DNA from 2 places in the Actinoplanes sp. NPDC049118 genome. Region 1 is predicted to be linked to the other one. Evidence: riboswitches for the same ligand, from Rfam matches in the RefSeq annotation. Region 1 holds a riboswitch; the other holds the start of a gene.

Evidence for each region. Region 1 has a riboswitch for thiamine pyrophosphate ahead of AB0B58_RS20380 (ECF transporter S component). Riboswitches for the same ligand answer to the same signal wherever they lie in the genome.
Region 2: another riboswitch for thiamine pyrophosphate. It lies ahead of thiE (thiamine phosphate synthase); the one in region 1 lies ahead of AB0B58_RS20380 (ECF transporter S component).

The regions. Positions count from the first base shown of each region.
Region 1 is NZ_JBEZDY010000012.1:115,761-123,977, reverse strand. Features, by position in the region: gene AB0B58_RS20400 (Fur family transcriptional regulator) at 1-282, shown strand, start outside; gene AB0B58_RS20395 (hypothetical protein) at 313-918, shown strand; gene AB0B58_RS20390 (DUF6328 family protein) at 923-1,423, opposite strand; gene AB0B58_RS20385 (alpha/beta fold hydrolase) at 1,456-2,271, opposite strand; TPP riboswitch at 2,409-2,513, shown strand; gene AB0B58_RS20380 (ECF transporter S component) at 2,582-3,160, shown strand; gene AB0B58_RS20375 (ATP-binding cassette domain-containing protein) at 3,163-4,554, shown strand; gene AB0B58_RS20370 (energy-coupling factor transporter transmembrane component T) at 4,551-5,354, shown strand; gene AB0B58_RS20365 (hypothetical protein) at 5,436-5,591, shown strand; gene AB0B58_RS20360 (alpha/beta hydrolase) at 5,614-6,480, shown strand; gene AB0B58_RS20355 (GNAT family N-acetyltransferase) at 6,464-6,982, opposite strand; gene AB0B58_RS20350 (hypothetical protein) at 7,251-7,892, shown strand; gene AB0B58_RS20345 (MTH1187 family thiamine-binding protein) at 7,933-8,217, shown strand, end outside.
Region 2 is NZ_JBEZDY010000015.1:216,687-224,903, reverse strand. Features, by position in the region: gene thiC (phosphomethylpyrimidine synthase ThiC) at 1-429, opposite strand, end outside; gene thiD (bifunctional hydroxymethylpyrimidine kinase/phosphomethylpyrimidine kinase) at 502-1,260, opposite strand; gene AB0B58_RS24970 (thiamine phosphate synthase) at 1,257-1,826, opposite strand; gene AB0B58_RS24965 (thiazole synthase) at 1,820-2,560, opposite strand; gene thiS (sulfur carrier protein ThiS) at 2,562-2,759, opposite strand; gene AB0B58_RS24955 (FAD-dependent oxidoreductase) at 2,756-3,793, opposite strand; gene thiE (thiamine phosphate synthase) at 3,790-4,374, opposite strand; TPP riboswitch at 4,428-4,539, opposite strand; gene AB0B58_RS24945 (ATP-binding cassette domain-containing protein) at 4,723-6,378, opposite strand; gene AB0B58_RS24940 (methyltransferase) at 6,410-7,027, opposite strand; gene AB0B58_RS24935 (hypothetical protein) at 7,134-8,072, shown strand; gene truA (tRNA pseudouridine(38-40) synthase TruA) at 8,098-8,217, opposite strand, start outside.

The sequences.
Region 1 (8,217 bases):
CGGGTCGGCCTCACCACCGTCTACCGGACCCTGCAGGGCCTCGCCGACGCCGGCGAGATAGACGTGATGCGCCCGCCGGGCGGCGAGCACCTCTACCGCCGGTGCAGCCAGGGTCACCACCACCACCTGGTCTGCCGCTCCTGCGGGCGGGCCGTCGAGGTCGAGGGCCCGGCCGTCGAGACCTGGGCCGAAAAGGTCGCCGCCAACCACGGCTTCGTCGACGTCTCGCACACCATGGAGATCTTCGGAACCTGCCCGGAGTGCGCCGACAAGCGTTCCTAGCCGGGCCGTGGGACGCTGGCCCGCGTGAAGATGTACGCCGATCGGCTGCCCACCGCCGTACGCCAGCTCCTTACCGACCTGCTCGTCGTGTTCTGGGTCTACGCGTGGATCCGGGCCGGGATCTGGGTCAACGACACGGTGGAGAAGCTGGGCGTGCCCGGCCAGAAGCTGCAGGAGGCGGGCACCGGCATCGCCGGCAACCTGGGCGACATCTCGAGCAAGGTCGGCCGGGTCCCGGTGGTCGGCGACGACCTGACCACGCCGTTCACCAGGGCCGCGGACGCCGCCAACTCGCTCGCCGAGGCCGGCCGCCAGCAGCAGGAGATGGTGGACAACCTGGCGCTGGCCATCTCCCTGCTGATCGTCGCGGCGCCGCTGGCGCTGGTGCTCTTCGTCTGGCTGCCGCTGCGGCTACGCTGGATGCGCCGGGCCGGGGTGGCGAGCAAGGTCCGCGACGAGCCGGCCGGACAGGACCTGCTGGCATTGCGGGCCCTGGCCACCCGGCCGCTGAACGAGCTGACGAAGCTGGGCCCGGACATCGCACAGTCGTGGCGCAACGGCGACGCGGCGGCGGTTCAGGCGCTGGCGGCGCTCGAGCTCAGGGACATGGGGCTCAAGCCCGCGAAGCCCCGGTAGGCGGCTACTCCTCCTCCTCTTCCTCCTCGTAGTCCATCCAGGCGCGCCGCACGAACGGGATGGCCGCCCAGAACGTCAGGAAGTACGCGGCGGTGACCGCCGCCAGGACGCTCGCGACCCAGATGTTCAGCATGAAGTCGGTGACCAGCAGGACGCTGCTGACCATCGAGACCAGCAGGAAGGCCAGGCCACCGGTGGCCATCCGGTGCGCGTAGCGGACCAGTTCCGGCTTGCGTCCCTTGCGGAACAGCGCCCGGTGGAACGCCACCGGCGAAATGATCATCGCGGCGGCGAACGCGGCCGACATCAGCGCGACGATGTAGGTGTCCTGCTGGAACTGGGTGGTCTTGGGAAAGCCGCTGCTGAACGGCAGGGTCAGCAGAAATGCGAAGAGGACCTGCACGCCGGTCTGGGTGACCCGCAACTCCTGCAGCAGGTCGGCGAAGTTGCGGTTCCAGCGCTGCCGCTCGGTCTCGTGACCGGTCGGTTGCCGCTCCGGGGCCATCGAGCCTCCTCGTGATGACGCGGGGAACGCCGTCAGACGCCGATGCGGGCCAGAGTCACCTCGGCCAGCGCCTGCGGCGCCTCCTCGGGCACCCAGTGGCCGATCCCGCGCAGGGTGACGAACCGGTAGTCCGCCTCGACCCAGGCGGCGGTGGACAGGGCCGCCGGCCTGCCGACGGCCGGGTCGCCGTCGCTCCATACGTAGGTGGTGGGCACGGTGATCTTGCCAACCTTGGCCAGATTACCCGTGGTGAGAGCGCGGTACCAGTTCAGGGCGCCGGTCAGCCGGCCCCGGTCGTGCATCGCGGTGGCGTACTGGCCGGCGCGGGCGCCGATCGGGCGCATCATCGATCGCAGCACCTTCGCGTCGGCGGCGAGCAGCAGCCGCTCGGCGATCCGGGAGCGGAACACACCCATGTAGGCGAACCGCAGCTTCTGCGAGGGCTGGTTGTGCAGCGCGACGCCGAGACCGCGCGGGTGCGGCACCGAGACGGCCGTGAGCGTGCTGACCCGCTCGGGATGCAGGTCGGCCAGCATCCAGCCGACCTGCGCACCCCAGTCGTGGCCGACGACGTGCGCCTTGGGTACGCCGAGCGCGTCGAGCACCGCGACCGCGTCGGCCGTCGGCTCGTCGAGACGGTAGTCGGCGACCGCGGCGGGCCGGGCACCGCGCGAATAGCCGCGCTGGTCCAGCGCGTACGTGCGTAATCCGGCGGCGTGCAACCGGGGAAGGATAAGATCGAACTCGCGGTGATCCTGCGGGAAGCCGTGCAGCAGGAGCACCGGCGGGCCGTCGACCGGGCCACCTTCGTGCACGTCGAAGGTCAGCCCTCTCGCCTTGATCTCCATGTGACGCCTCCTACCCTGTTCCGTACGTCTGTACGGTGTTAGCGTCATCGAAACACATGCACTGAGGATTGTTCGCGACGGCGGAGACGCGGTGCGTCGCCTACGCGATGCGCCGGTCCAGGCAGGTCGCGAACAAACTTCACCGACAGGGGAGCGCACAGCGCTGAGAGTGCGGGTCACCCCGCAGACCCTCGAACCTGATCTGGGTAATGCCAGCGCAGGGAGCTCGGTCTTTCTCCAGCCGCGCCGCGTCCGGGCGACACCCGGGTGTGGCGCCGCGTCTCCTCCCGGTATGAGCTGGGAGGCACGAATGAATTTCCGCTGGCGCACCATCGACATCATCGTCGCATCGATCATCGCCGTAGCCTTCGGCGTGATCTTCTGGGCCTGGAACCTGGTCTGGAGCGCCACCGACGGCGCGTTCGCCTTCTTCCCGCCCGCGCAGGCGCTGCTCTACGGCGTCTGGCTGATGCCGGCCGTGCTGGCCGGGCTGATCATCCGCAAGCCGGGTGCCGCGCTCTACACCGAGACGGTCGCGGCCGTCATCTCCGCGCTGCTGGGTGCGGCCTGGGGCGCCACGGTCATCCCGCAGGGCCTGGTGCAGGGCCTCGGCGCGGAGCTGGCGTTCGCGCTGCTGCTGTACCGCTCGTGGAAGCTGCCGGCGGCGCTGCTCGCCGGCCTGCTGACCGGGCTCAGCGCGGCGGTGTTCGACTTCTTCGCCTGGAACGCGGCCTACGACCTGTGGGACTACCGGATCCCGTACGCGCTGCTCACGATCGTCAGCAGCACGATCATCGCGGGGGCCGGTTCCTGGGCGCTGACCCGGGCGCTGGCGCCGACCGGCGTGCTGGACCGCTTCGCCGCGGGCCGCGACCGAGCCCTGGTCTAACCGTGCCCGAGGTCGTGCTGCGCGGGTTCGGCTGGCGCCACGCCGGGCGCCGGGCCTGGGCCGTGCGCGGCGTCGACCTGCGCATCTCACACGGCGAGCGGGTGCTCCTGCTGGGTCCCTCCGGGGCCGGCAAGAGCACCCTGCTCGCCGCGCTCGCCGGCCTGCTGCCCGAGGACTCCGGCGAGTCCGAGGGCACGGTCGAGATCGACGGGCTGGAACCGGCAAAGGCCCGCGAACGCGTCGGCATCGTCTTCCAGGACCCGCAGACCCAGCTCGTGATGGCCCGCAGCGGCGACGACGTGGCGTTCGGCCTCGAGAACCGGGGCGTGCCCGCGGAGGAGATCTGGCCGCGGGTGTCCGTCGCGCTCGACCGCGTCGGATTCCCGTACCCGATCGACCGCAGGACCGCCGCCCTGTCCGGCGGCGAGCAGCAGCGCCTGGCCCTCGCCGGGGTCCTGGCGCCGCGGCCGGGCCTGCTGCTGCTCGACGAGCCGACCGCGAACCTCGACCCGGCGGGCGGCGCGCTGATCCGCTCGGCGATCGCCCGCTCGCACGACCCGGACACCACGCTGATCCTGGTCGAGCACCGGATCGCCGAGGCGCTCACCCTGGTCGACCGGGTGGTCGTGCTGGAGCCGGGCGGCGGCGTCCGCGCCGACGGCACGCCCTCGGCCGTCTTCTCCCTCCTCGGCGATCAGCTCGCCGAACAGGGCGTCTGGGTGCCGGGCCGGCCGCTGCCCGCGCACCGGGCCGTCGCGCCGCCGGCCGACACCCTGGTACGCGCGGAGCACGTCACCGTGCGGCACCGGCTTCCGGCGACAAGCATCCGGGTACGGGCCGGCGAGGCACTGGCCGTGACGGGCCCGAACGGCGCCGGCAAATCCACGCTGGCCCTGGTGCTCGGCGGACTGCTCGCCCCCACCTCGGGCTCGGTCGACGCGGCGCCGGGCGGTGCGCCGCACAGGTGGCGGGCCGCGGCGCTCACCCAGCGCATCGGATCGGTCTTCCAGTCACCGGAACACCAGTTCGTCACGTCCCGGGTGGCCGACGAACTCGCGCTCGGGCCCCGGCAGCTGGGGCGCCCGGACGTCTCCGCCATCGTGGACGAACTGCTCGACCGGCTGCGGCTGACGAAGCTGGCGGGCGCGAACCCGTACACCCTCTCCGGGGGCGAGGCCCGGCGGCTCAGCGTCGCGACGGCCCTGGCCACCGCGCCCCGGCTGCTCGTACTCGACGAGCCGACCTTCGGCCAGGACCGGCGCACCTGGATCGAGCTGGTCGAGCTGCTGGCCAGGCTGCGCGACGACGGGTGCGGCATCGTCGCGGTAACCCACGACGAGGACTTCGTCACCGCGCTCGCCGACCGCACCGTCGTCCTGGGCCGGCCCGGATGACCCTCGTCCTGGAACCGGTCGCCGACGCCACCGCCGTCCTGGCCCGGCGCAATCCGGTCGCCAAGCTGGGGGCGGCGCTGCTGTTCTCACTGCCGCTGGTGGCGACCCTCGACCCGCTGACGCCCGGCCTGGCGCTCGTGATCGAGCTGGCGCTGCTGCCGCTCTTCGGCGTCCGCTACCGCGTGCTGGCCCGGCGGGCGTGGCCGCTCGCGCTGGCCGCCGCCGGCGTCCTGATCACCATGGTGCTGTTCGCGGCCGACCGCACCGGCGCGCTGCTGTTCTCGCTCGGCCCGTTCGACATCACCACCGGCGTGGTCATGGGCGCGCTGGGCCTGGTGCTGCGCCTCTTCGCGGTCGCGCTGCCCGGCATCATCGTCTTCGCCACCACCGACCCGACCGATCTCGCGGACGCCCTGGTGCAGAACGCGAAGGCACCCGCCCGCTTCGCCATCGGCGCGCTCGCGGCCTTCCGGATGATCCCGCTGCTCGGCGAGGAGTGGCAGATGCTCGGCCTGGCCCGCCGGGCCCGCGGCATCGACGCCGGCCGCAACCCGATCGCGCGGCTGCGGCTGTTCGGGTCCACCGCGTTCGCCCTGCTGGTCGGCGCCCTGCGCCGCGGCGCCCGGCTGGCGCTGGCGATGGACGCCCGCGGCTTCGACTCCGGAATCCCCCGCACCTGCGCCCGCCGCCAGGTCTTCGGCCGCGCGGACGCGGCCCTGCTGATCGGCGCGGCCGTGCTCTCGGCGGCGATCCTGACGACAAGCGTCCAGGCCGGGCTCTTCCGCCCGATCATCGGCTGAGACCGTCGGATTCGCGGTTTGCGCTCCTGTTCGCCGCGGGGTCACCCGGCTGACACCTCACGTTGGACAGCCGCCACGAGATTGACGCGGACATCCCTGTCGATCTTCGGCTCCGACGGCCAGTACCGGGTCATCGACCAGGCCGGGCACGGGCACCCCGACACCGCAACGGCGGTGCACTGGCTGCGACGTACCGGATACCGCCCCCGGCAGACCTGGCGCTCCGGGCCGAACTGAGAGTCCGGGTATGTTCGCGGGTGTGGCTTGGACGACTGCCGTTGACGGGTTCCGGCTTGCGTACGAGCGGACCGGCGCCGGCCCCGCCGTGGTGTTGCTGCACGGGTGGCCGAGCGACCGAACCGAGTACCGCGACGTTGTTCCGCTCCTGCCGGCGGCCGACGTGGTGGTGCCCGACCTGCGCGGCTTCGGCGCGTCCGACAGGCATTCGGCCGACCCGGCGAGGTACAGCGCCGGCGCGCAGGCGCGCAGCGTCATCGGGCTGATCGAGGAGCTCGGGCTGGACCGGCCGGTCCTCGGCGGGCACGACATCGGCAGCCGCGTCGCGCAGGCCGTGGCCCGGCACCGCCCCGACCTGATCCGGGCGCTGGTGCTCACGCCACCGCTGCCGGGGATCGGCGAGCGGATCCTGACCCCGGCGGCGCAGCAGGAGTTCTGGTACGTGGCCTTCCACCGGCTTGGGCTCGCGGACGAACTCATCGACGGCCGGCCCGACGCCGTGCGCCGCTACCTGCGCCACTTCTGGACGCACTGGTCCGGGCCCGGGTTCACCCTCGCCGAGGACCACCTCGACCATCTCGTCGCGCTGTACTCCGAGCCGGGCGCGTTCGCCGCGTCCATCGGCTGGTACCGCTACGGCGCCAGCGGGCTCGCGCGGGTTGCGGCCGAACCGGTGCCGCAGCCGGCGGAGCGGATCACCGTGCCGACCACGGTGCTGTGGCCCGAGCACGACCCGCTGTTTCCCACCGGCTGGTCCGACCGGCTCGACCGGTTCTTCGCCGACGTCCGGCTGCGGCACGTCGACGGCGGGCACTTCCTGCCGCTGGAGTGCCCGCGAGAGTTCGCCGCGGCCGTGGCCACCGCGACGACGGTCACCGGTTCAGCGTGATCCAGTAGCGCCGCACCGATACGTGCTCGAGGCGGCGGACGCCCTCCAGGACACCGCCGTTGCGTTCGATCGTCCGGGCCGAGGCGACGTTGTCCGCCAGGCACGGGATGAGCACCTGCTCCAGGCCGAGAGCGCGGGCCTCGCCGAGCATCTCGGCCAGCGCCCAGCTCGCCAGGCCGCGGCGGCGCGCGGACGGGCGTACGCCGTAGCCGACGTGGCCGATGCCGTCGTCGAACTTGTGCCGCAGGTCGATTCCTCCGAGGACCCGGCCGTCCTCGACGATCCAGCGCGGTGAGACGTGCTTCTCGTCCGGGCAGGGCTCCCCGGCCCGGTGGGTCAGGTGGAGGCGTCGGTGCACCCAGCCGGCGAAGCCCTCCGGCGAGTCCAGGTCGTCGCCGGCCTTGATGCCGAATCCGTCCTCGTGCAGACCGGGACCCCATTCGTCGCGGCATTCCAGGAAGGCGGTGTGCAGGAGAACGGTCGGCAGAATCAGTTCAGGCATGCGGCGACGGTAGCCACCACCCGACCGGACAGGCGAATTCGCATTGAGGCATCCACAGTCCAAATTGCGCCACAAACCGGAAAGGCGTTCAGGGGTGTGCATGAAGGCCGCTTTCGGCTGTCCACGGCCGGTTCAGGGTCATCGCCGGGCCACTCACGCCCGAGCTCGCGCTCGACAATAAACGAGCAGTGCAGCCGAAAGTGACCTTGGCCATTGTCTTTGCCGCGGACTGGCGATAGCGGTTGTCCGGGGTACGAGAATGGCGTGCATGGGCACCTGGCTGGCGACCATCCGCTTCCCCGACGGCACGTGCAAATACGCGAGATACAGCACGGTCGTGGAGGAGATGTACCACCCGCTGTACGCCGAGTGCTCGATAGGAGGAGACCGCGGCGAAGTCGCCGGCGAACCACTACCCGGCCGTCCCGAGCTGCCGCGGTCGGCGGCGGCGGACCTCGTGCCCGTGGTGATCGACGTGGAGTCGTACAACGACGCGTGGCACGCGCTGTACTGCCCGCGCCGCGCGCTGCTGGCCGGCCCGTTCTCCGGCTTCCATCGCGACCGGATGCAGGCGGAGTTCGAGCTGGCCCGCGACGAGCACGGGGTGCGGCACCTCGGCTGGTCGGAGTCGACGAGCCTGTGCGGAAGGCCGCTGACCGGTGAGCCGCTCGTCTTCCACGACCACCTGGCCGACTGGGGACCGATGGAGCCACCCGAGCCGATCGAGCCGGTGGAGGTGATCGACCTGTACGCCGACTGGGACGAGCCCGACATGTGCCGCGCGTGCCTGCTCACCACGGTGGCCGTGCTGCCCGAGCGTGACGTGGTCCGCCCGGACATGACGCTGACCATGCCGGACCGGGCCCGCACGGCGGGCGCGGGTTGGTGGCGCCGCCTGCTCGGCCGCTGACCTCGGACCGCCGTTCATATCTCCCTGTCAGGATGGGTGCATGCTTGTCGCCTTCTCCATCACCCCGCTCGGCGCGGGCGAGTCCGTCGGCGACCTGGTGGCCGAGGCCGTCCGGGTCGTGCGGGCCTCCGGGTTGCCCAATCGCACCGACGCCATGTTCACCACCGTCGAGGGCGAGTGGGACGAGGTCATGGCCGTGGTCAAGCAGGCGGTCGACGCCGTCGCCGCGCACGCACCGCGGGTGTCCGTCTCGCTCAAGGCCGACATCCGGCCCGGCGTCACCGACGCGCTGCACGCCAAGGTCGAGCACGTCGAGCGCCGGCTG
Region 2 (8,217 bases), on a different contig from region 1:
CGTGCCGATGTTCGCGTTGACCTTCACCAGGAAGCGCGAGCCGATGATCATCGGCTCGATCTCCGGGTGGTTGACGTTGGCCGGCAGCACGGCCCGCCCGGCCGCGATCTCCTCGCGGACCACCTCCGGCTCGACGCCCTCGCGGATGGCGACGAACTCCATCTCGGCGGTGACGATGCCGGCCCGCGCGTACGCGAGCTGGGTGGGCCGCTCCCCCGCCAGCGGCGTGCCGGCGCCGCGGACCGGCGCGACGTCGCCGCGCCCCGCGATCCACGGTCCGCGCAGCGGCGGCAGCCCCACCTCGGGATCGCTGCCCGGGCCGGACGTGTCGTAGAGCCGAACCGGCGGGTTGTCGCCGGACAGTACGACCTCCGCGAACGGCACCCGCAGGTCCGGCCGGGATCCCTCGACGTACACCTTGCGTCTCATATTTCCTCCCCAATCGTGACGAACAGGGCGGCGACGGACCGCGCGGGATCGCGCGATCGCCGGATCGACCCCTCAGACGAAGTGGTGCAGCGGACCCGGCCCCCGGCCGAGCTTCCAGTTCCGGCCGCCGGCGAGCGCTCCGGCGACGTACTTCTTGGCGAAGTGCACCGCGGCGACGACGTCGTCGCCGAGGGCCAGCCGGGCCGCGATCGCGGACGAGAACGTGCAGCCCGAGCCGTGATTGTTGGCGGTCGGCACGGGGTCCCCGAAGAGCACGACCGTGCGACCGTCGTGGTGGAGCACGTCGACGGCCAGCTCGCTGCCGGTCACCACCACCGCGTCCGGCCCGCGGGCCGCGAGCTCGGCGGCCGCCTCGGCCATCTCCTCGGCCGTGCCCACCTCCCGTCCCAGAAGGGCGCCGGCCTCGTGCCGGTTCGGCGTCAGGACCCGGGGGTACCCGATCAGCGGCTCGACGGCCGCGACGCCGGAGAGCCGGCTGCCGCTGGTCGCCACGAGCACCGGATCCACCACGAGTTCCGGCAGCTCGGCGGCCCGGTCGGCGAGCAGCGCCGCGATGGCGGGGTCCCCGATCATGCCGACCTTGACGGCCGCGACGGTGAAGTCGTCGAGCACCGCGGTGAGCTGCGCGGCGACCACGTCGGCGGGCACGGAGTGGATCGCCGTGACCCCGAGCGTGTTCTGCGCGGTAACCGCGGTGAGCACCGAGACGCCGTAGACGCCCAGCGCCGCGAAGGTCTTCAGGTCGGCCTGGATTCCCGCCCCCGCACCGGAATCGGAGCCGGCGATGGTCAGCACCACGGTCGGCGTCATGCCCGCACCCCCGCCGCCGCCACGAGTTCGGCGGTCACCGACTCCGGATCGACCGCCCGCATCACGGCGCCGAGGACCGCCACCCCGGCCGCACCCGCGGCCAGGCACTCGGCGACCCGCCCGGGCGAGTCGATCCCGCCGAGCGCCAGCCACGGCACGTCGCCGGCGAGCTCCGCGGCCCGCGCCGGGCCCAGTGCCGGACCGTATCCGGGCTTGGTCGCCGTCGGGTAGATCGGCGAGAGCGTCACGTAGTCCTCCGTGGACAGTCGCGGCGCGCCGTGGCAGGAACGGCCGACGATCCCGGCATCCGGTGGCACGGGATCGGTCTCCGACAGGTGCACCGCGTCGCCGCCCAGCGGATCCGGCCCGGCGACCACGAGCCGCCCCGGCGGGACCACCACCCGCAGGGCCGCCGCGAGCGCGTACCTCTCGGCGTACGCCAGATCCTTCTCGCGGAGGACGACCCACGACGCGCCGCCGCGGACGGCGGCCGCGACCACCTCGACGAGCGGCCGCGCCGCGAGCCGGCGGTCGGTGAGCACGACGACGCCGCAGGGGGTCACCATGCCGGCCGCCCCTCGTCCGATGTGGATGCGAGCGCGTGATAGCGCCGCGGGATCCGGCCCGCGCCGAACGCCAGCCGCCCTGCCTCGACCGCGTGCCGCATCGCGGCGGCCATCCGCGCGGGATCCTCGGCCCGGGTGACGGCGCTCGCGACCAGCACCGCGTCGCAGCCCAGCTCCATCGCCAGCGCGGCGTCCGAGGCGGTGCCGATGCCCGCGTCCAGAATCACCGGCACGTCGACGCTGTCGCGGATCAGCCGGATGTGGTGCGGGTTGGAGATGCCCAGTCCGGAACCGATCGGTGCGCCCGCCGGCATCACCGCCGCGCACCCGACGTCGGCGAGCCGACGGGCCAGGATCGGGTCGTCGCTGGTGTACGGCAGCACCTGGAAGCCGTCCGCCACAAGCGTTTCCGCCGCGCGCAGCAGCTCGACCCCGTCCGGCAGCAGGGTGCGCTCGTCGCCGATGACCTCGAGCTTGATCAGGTCGGTCTCGAAGGCCTCCCGTGCGAGGTGCGCGGCCTTCACCGCGTCGGTGGCGGTGTAGCAGCCGGCCGTGTTGGGCAGGATCCGCATGCCGAGCCGGTCGAGCATCGGCAGCAGCCCGGGCCCGGCGGCGTCGACCCGGCGCAGCGCGACGGTGACCATCTCGGTGCCGGAGGCGACGACGGCGGCCTCGAGCGCGGCCAGGCTCTCCGCGCCGCCGGTGCCCAGGATCAGCCGGGATTCGCCGAACACCTCAGCCTCCCTGCGCCGCGGTGAGCACCTCGACGCGGTCGCCGTCGCGCAGCGGGGCACCGGGCCACGCGGACCGCGGCACGACCTCGCCGTTCACCGCGACCGCGACTCCGCGCCGGGCCTCGGTCAGCTCCGCGACCAGCGCCGCGACGTCGGCCACCTCGACCTCGCGCTCGGTGCCGTTGACGATGACCCTCATGCGAACCTCCCCGGCGCGAACGCGTCCAGCAGCGGATCGGCCTTCCCGGTCGCCACCAGCTCGGCGATCAGGTCGGCGGTGACGGGCGCCAGCAGCACCCCGTTGCGGTGATGCCCGGCGGCGATGATCAGTCCGCCGGTGTGCGTGCCGAGCAGCGGCGCGTTGTCGGGAGTGGCCGGTCGGTGCCGCACCACGGTCTCGGCCAGTTCGCACTCGCCCAGCTCGGGCACCAGGTCGGTGGCGGCCCGCAGCAAGTCGAGCACCTGCCCGGCGGTCACCGTGCTGTCGAGGCGCTCCTCCTGGGTGGCACCGACGACGACCTCGCCGTCGGCCCGCGGCACGAGATAGACGTGCCGGCCGTCGGCCCACCCGCTGACCACGTGCCGCAGCAGGCCGGGTTCGCCGCGCAGCCGCAGCACCAGCCCCTTCACCGGCCGCACCGGCAGCCCGGTCAGCGCGGCGGTCCCGGATCCGGCCGCGACCACCACCGGCACGCCCACCGGCAGGTCGGGCACCCGGCGCCGGACCACGGCCCGCCCAAGGACCGCGCGCAGGGCGGCGACGACCCGGCGCGGATCGACCTGGCGGTCGTCGGGCGCGTGCGCGCCGCCGCGCAACCGCGGCGAGAGCGCCGGCTCCAGGTCGCGCAGCGCGCTGGGCCCGAGCGGGCTCACCCCCAACCCAAGACCTCGCCGGTACGCCCAGAGCCGCTGCGCCGCGGCCAGGTCGTCGGCGGTCAACGCGACGGTCAGCGTGCCCGTGCGGTCGTAGCCGACGTCGATCCCGGCCTCCCGGCCCAGCTCGGCGGCGAATCCGGGCCACCGTCCCGCGGACTCGACCATGAGTTCGGTCAGCGCCTCCTGCCCGAAGCCCGTCTCCCCGGCCGGCGCCAGCATCCCCGCGGCGGCGTACCAGGCGCCGTCGTCTCCCCCGTCGTCGTGGACGGTCACCGCGAGCCCGCGCTGCGCGCACCGCCAGGCGATCGAGAGCCCGATGATGCCGCCGCCGACGACCACGACCTCGGTGGCGCTCATCCGAGCGCCTCCAGCAGTTCCCCGGCGGCCCGCTCCGGATCCGCCGCGTTCGCGATCGCGCCGACGACCGCCACCGCGGCGGCTCCCGCGGCCATCAGCGAGCCCGCGTTCGCGGCCGTCACGCCGCCGATGGCGACGATCGGGGTGTCCGGTACGGCGGCGGCGACCTCGCCGATGACGACCGGGCCGAGCGGATCCGGCAGGCCGCACTTGGTCGTGGTCACGAAGGCCGGCCCCACGCCCAGGTAGGACGCGCCCGCCCGCCTCGCCGCGCGGGCGGCCGCCGGGTCGCGGCAGGTGGCGCCGAGCACCCCGGCGGGTCCGAGGACCTTGCGCGCCGCCGCGACGGGAAGGTCGGCGGCGCCGACGTGCCCGCCGTCCGCGCCGACTGCCAGCGCGACGTGCAGACGGTCGTTGACCAGGCAAAGCACGCCGTGCGGCCGGCAGATCTCCAGGACGGCGTCCGCCAGTTCGTACGCCTCGCGGTCGCTGACGTCGTCCTCGACGCGGATCTGGACCGCCAGTCGCCCGGTCGCGCCGCGCCGGTGCGCCGCGGCGACCGTTGCGGCGACGACGGCCAGCGGCTTTCGCCCGCCCCGGGCATCGGTGATCACATGAAGATGCGGGAAATCAGGGCCCACAACACGCTCCTCCCTGCGCCGGCATGACCCGGATCAGGTTCGACGGTCGGGGGCCGCGACAGCCCCCCTCTCAGCCCGGTGCACCGGACTCCCGTGGGGTTGGTTCCGCGGAGACCGTAACCCCGCGCCCTGCCGCCCGTAAACCCCCCTCGTCACTCCACAGTGGGTGGCCGCACCGCCCCGGAGCGCACGCAGGCTGGCCTTTCGCCCGCGAAACCCGCACACACCTTGCTCATGATCAAGAAGGTGACGGGCGTCACCGCGGACACGGAAGTGGGAGGCGCGCTCCTAGCGGACGTCCCAGACCGGCTCGGGGGTCTCCACGACCTCGCCGTCGCCCTGGAAGAGCACGAAGCGGTCGAAGCCCCGGGTGAACCAGCGGTCGTGGGTCACCGCGATCACCGTGCCCTCGAACGCCTGCAGGCCCTCCTCGAGCGCCTCCGCCGAGGCCAGGTCCAGGTTGTCCGTCGGCTCGTCCAGCAGCAACACGGTCGCGCCGGAGAGCTCGAGCAGCAGCACCAGGAAACGCGCCTGCTGCCCGCCCGAGAGCGTGCCGAAGACCTGATCGCCCTGCGCCGCGAGCTCGTAGCGGTTGAGGGCCTTCATCGCGCCCGCCCGGTCCATGCCGCTACGGTGATCGTCTCCCCGCCACAGGATCTCGACGAGGGTGCGTTTGAGCAGCTCCGGGCGGTCGTGCGTCTGCGAGAAGTGGCCGGGCCGGACCCGTGCGCCCAGCCGGGCGACGCCGTTGTGCGCCACGTGGGCCAGCGGCGCACCGTCGACCGGCTTGTTGTCGACGTCGGGGGCGGTGCCGCCGGCGGCCAGCAGGCGCAGGAAGTGGCTCTTGCCGGTGCCGTTGGCGCCGAGCACCGCGACCCGGTCGCCGTACCAGATCTCCAGATCGAACGGGAATGTCAGGTTCTCCAGCTCCAGGCCGGTGCACATCACCGCGCGCTTGCCCGTACGCCCGCCGCGCAGGTTCATCCGCAGCGACTGCTCCTTCGGCGGCAACGGCGGCGGACCGGCCTCCTCGAACTTGCGCAGCCGGGTCTGCGCAGCCTGATAGCGCGACGCCAGCCCGTCGTTGAAGGCCGCCTTGTTCTTCAGCGTGAAGACCAGTTCGCGGAGCTTCTCGTGCTCCTCGTCCCAGCGCCGGCGCAGTTCGAGCAGACGCTCGTGCCGACCCGCGCGGGCCTCGTGCCAGGACGCGAAGCCGCCCGGATGCGTCCACGCGCCGCCGCCCTCGACGGCGACGACCCGGTCCGCGGTCTGCGCCAGCAGTTCCCGGTCGTGCGAAACGTAGAGCACCGACTTGGGCGACTCCCGCAGCCGGGCCTCCAGCCAGCGCTTGCCGGGCACGTCGAGGAAGTTGTCCGGCTCGTCGAGCAGCAGCACCTCGTCGCCGCCGCGCAGCAGCAGGTCGAGGGCGAAGCGTTTCTGCTGGCCGCCGGAGAGCGTCCGCACCGGACGGTGCCGGACCTCGTCCCACGGCTTGCCGAGGATGGCGACGGCGACGACATCGAAGAGCACCTCGGCGTCGTACCCGCCGGCCTCGCCCCAGCCGGCGATCGCGTTGGCGTATCCGATCTGCGCCTTCTCCGCGTCGGGACGCGCGTCGAGCGCCGCCTGCGCGGCCGCGAGCACCCCGCCGGCCGCGCGCAGCGGCGGCGCGGCCAGGGACAGGGCCAGGTCCTCGAGGGTACGGTCATCGCCGATCATGCCGATGAACTGCCGCATGACCCCGAGCCCGCCCGTGCGCGCGATGGTGCCGACGGGCGTGGGCGTGTCCCCGGCGACCATCCGCAGCAGCGTGGTCTTGCCGGCGCCGTTCGGCCCGACGAGCGCCACCTTCGCGCCCTCGCCGACCCGGAACGACACGTCGGAGAAGAGCTCGCGGCCGTCCGGCAGCACGAATCCGACGCCTGAGACGTCTACGTAACCCACGCGAGCATCCTCCCCGACAAAGAGCGGCAGGTCAGCCGGTTTTCCGGGTCACGCGCAGCACCCGGAAACCCCGCTGGCTGGCCGTTCGCACCACTTCCCAACCCAGCGACGTGAGCCAGGTGTGCAGCGAATCACCGCCGAGATTCCGGTTGATCACGAGCCAGCCGACGCCGGCGGGCTTCAGCCGGGGCAGCCAGCGCTCCATCAGGGCGTGCAGCTCGGCCTTGCCGACGTGGGTGGGCGGGTTGCTCCAGATCTCGTCGAACGCCGTTTCATCGGGCACGTCGTCAGGTGCCGCCACGTGCACCCGGTCCGCGAGGCCGAGAGCGGCCGCGTTCTCCACCGTCAGGTCGCGGGCCCGGGCGTTGACGTCGATCGCCCACACGGTCGCCGCCGGCGCCTCGGTCGCGAGCACGCACGCGATCGGGCCGTAGCCGCACCCGAGGTCGAGAAAGGTGGCGCCGCCGGCCGCGGCGGTCGGCAGATCGGCCTTGCGCAGCAGCACGGCGGTGCCGGGGTCGAGCCGCCCGGCGGAGAACACACCCGCCGCGACGGCGAGGTCATAGGCCCGCCCGGCGGCGGTGAACTCGATGCGGCTCCGGTTCTCGGGCGCGGCGGGTTCGGCGCTGAAGTAATGATCGGCGGTCACAACACCCATCCTCCCTCAACCGCCGGGCCGCAACGACGGGAGGCCGCCGGGGGTGCCGCACAGTCTGTGCGTCCATCGATCACGGTGCGCTCCTACCGTGGCCTGCATGCCTGGCGAACCGCACCCCCGATCCGCACATCGCGCGAACCCGGAGGGCGGACTCGCATTACTGACGCGACAGGCGCTGGCCGGACCGGCCCTCGCCCGCCAGGCGCTCGCCCGGCAGGGCCTGACCCGACAGGCCCCGCCGCAGCACCGCCAGACCCGCGCCGCGCCGCCCCGGGCCGCGCACGCTCACGCCGCCCGGCCGCAGCGGCCGCGGCGCGGGCCCTGGCGGCGGGCCTCCCGCGAACCGCAGCAGGCGCAACGGGCGTTGCAGACCCTGATGAGCGGGATGGGCGCCGCGATCGTCGTGTCGATCGTGGGGCTGAGCGCGTTCTTCATCATCGCCGACGAGCGGCACGGGTACAGCGACGCCGCGGCCCCACCGGCGGTCTCGTCGCCGGCGATCGGCTCACGCGAGCTGGACGCCGAGCCGCTGAGCCTGCGCGAGGTCTTCCCCCGACCGGAGATCCGCCTGGTCTCGGGTGCGGCGCCCTACCAGGTCACCATGACCCACATCGACACCGACTGCGATGTCGCCACCACCAGGGAGCTGGGCGCCCTGCTCGCCGAGCACGGCTGCAGCCAGGTGGTCCGGGCCGGCCTGACCGCGCCGTTCGGCGGCTATCAGGTCACCACGGGCATCTTCAACCTCGCCGAGGAGGCCGGCGCGACGCAGTCCTCCGAGGAGGCAGGCGCGCTGGTCGAGAGCGGCCGCGGCAGCTTCGCCGCCATGGGCGGGCTCGGCAGCGATCCGCTCGCCGAGCCGATGGCGCAGGTCGGCTGGCACCACCGCGGCCACTTCCTGCTCTACTGCGTGATCGCCCGCCCGGACGGCCGCCTCGTCGCCGACGACGACCCGTACGCGCAACGGATCACCGCCGACCTGATCAAGCACTACCTGGACGAGACGATCATCGGTAACAGGGAGGGACGGCCATAGGGGGTGTCTCCGCGCCAGACATCCCCTAGGCGCGCAGGCGGCGGGTGGCCTCGGCGCGGTCCGCGTAGTCCGACTCCGCCGGATAGCCCACCGCGATCAGGGTCAGCCCGTGCGCGGGCGCGACGGTGACCTCGCTCGACCGCTC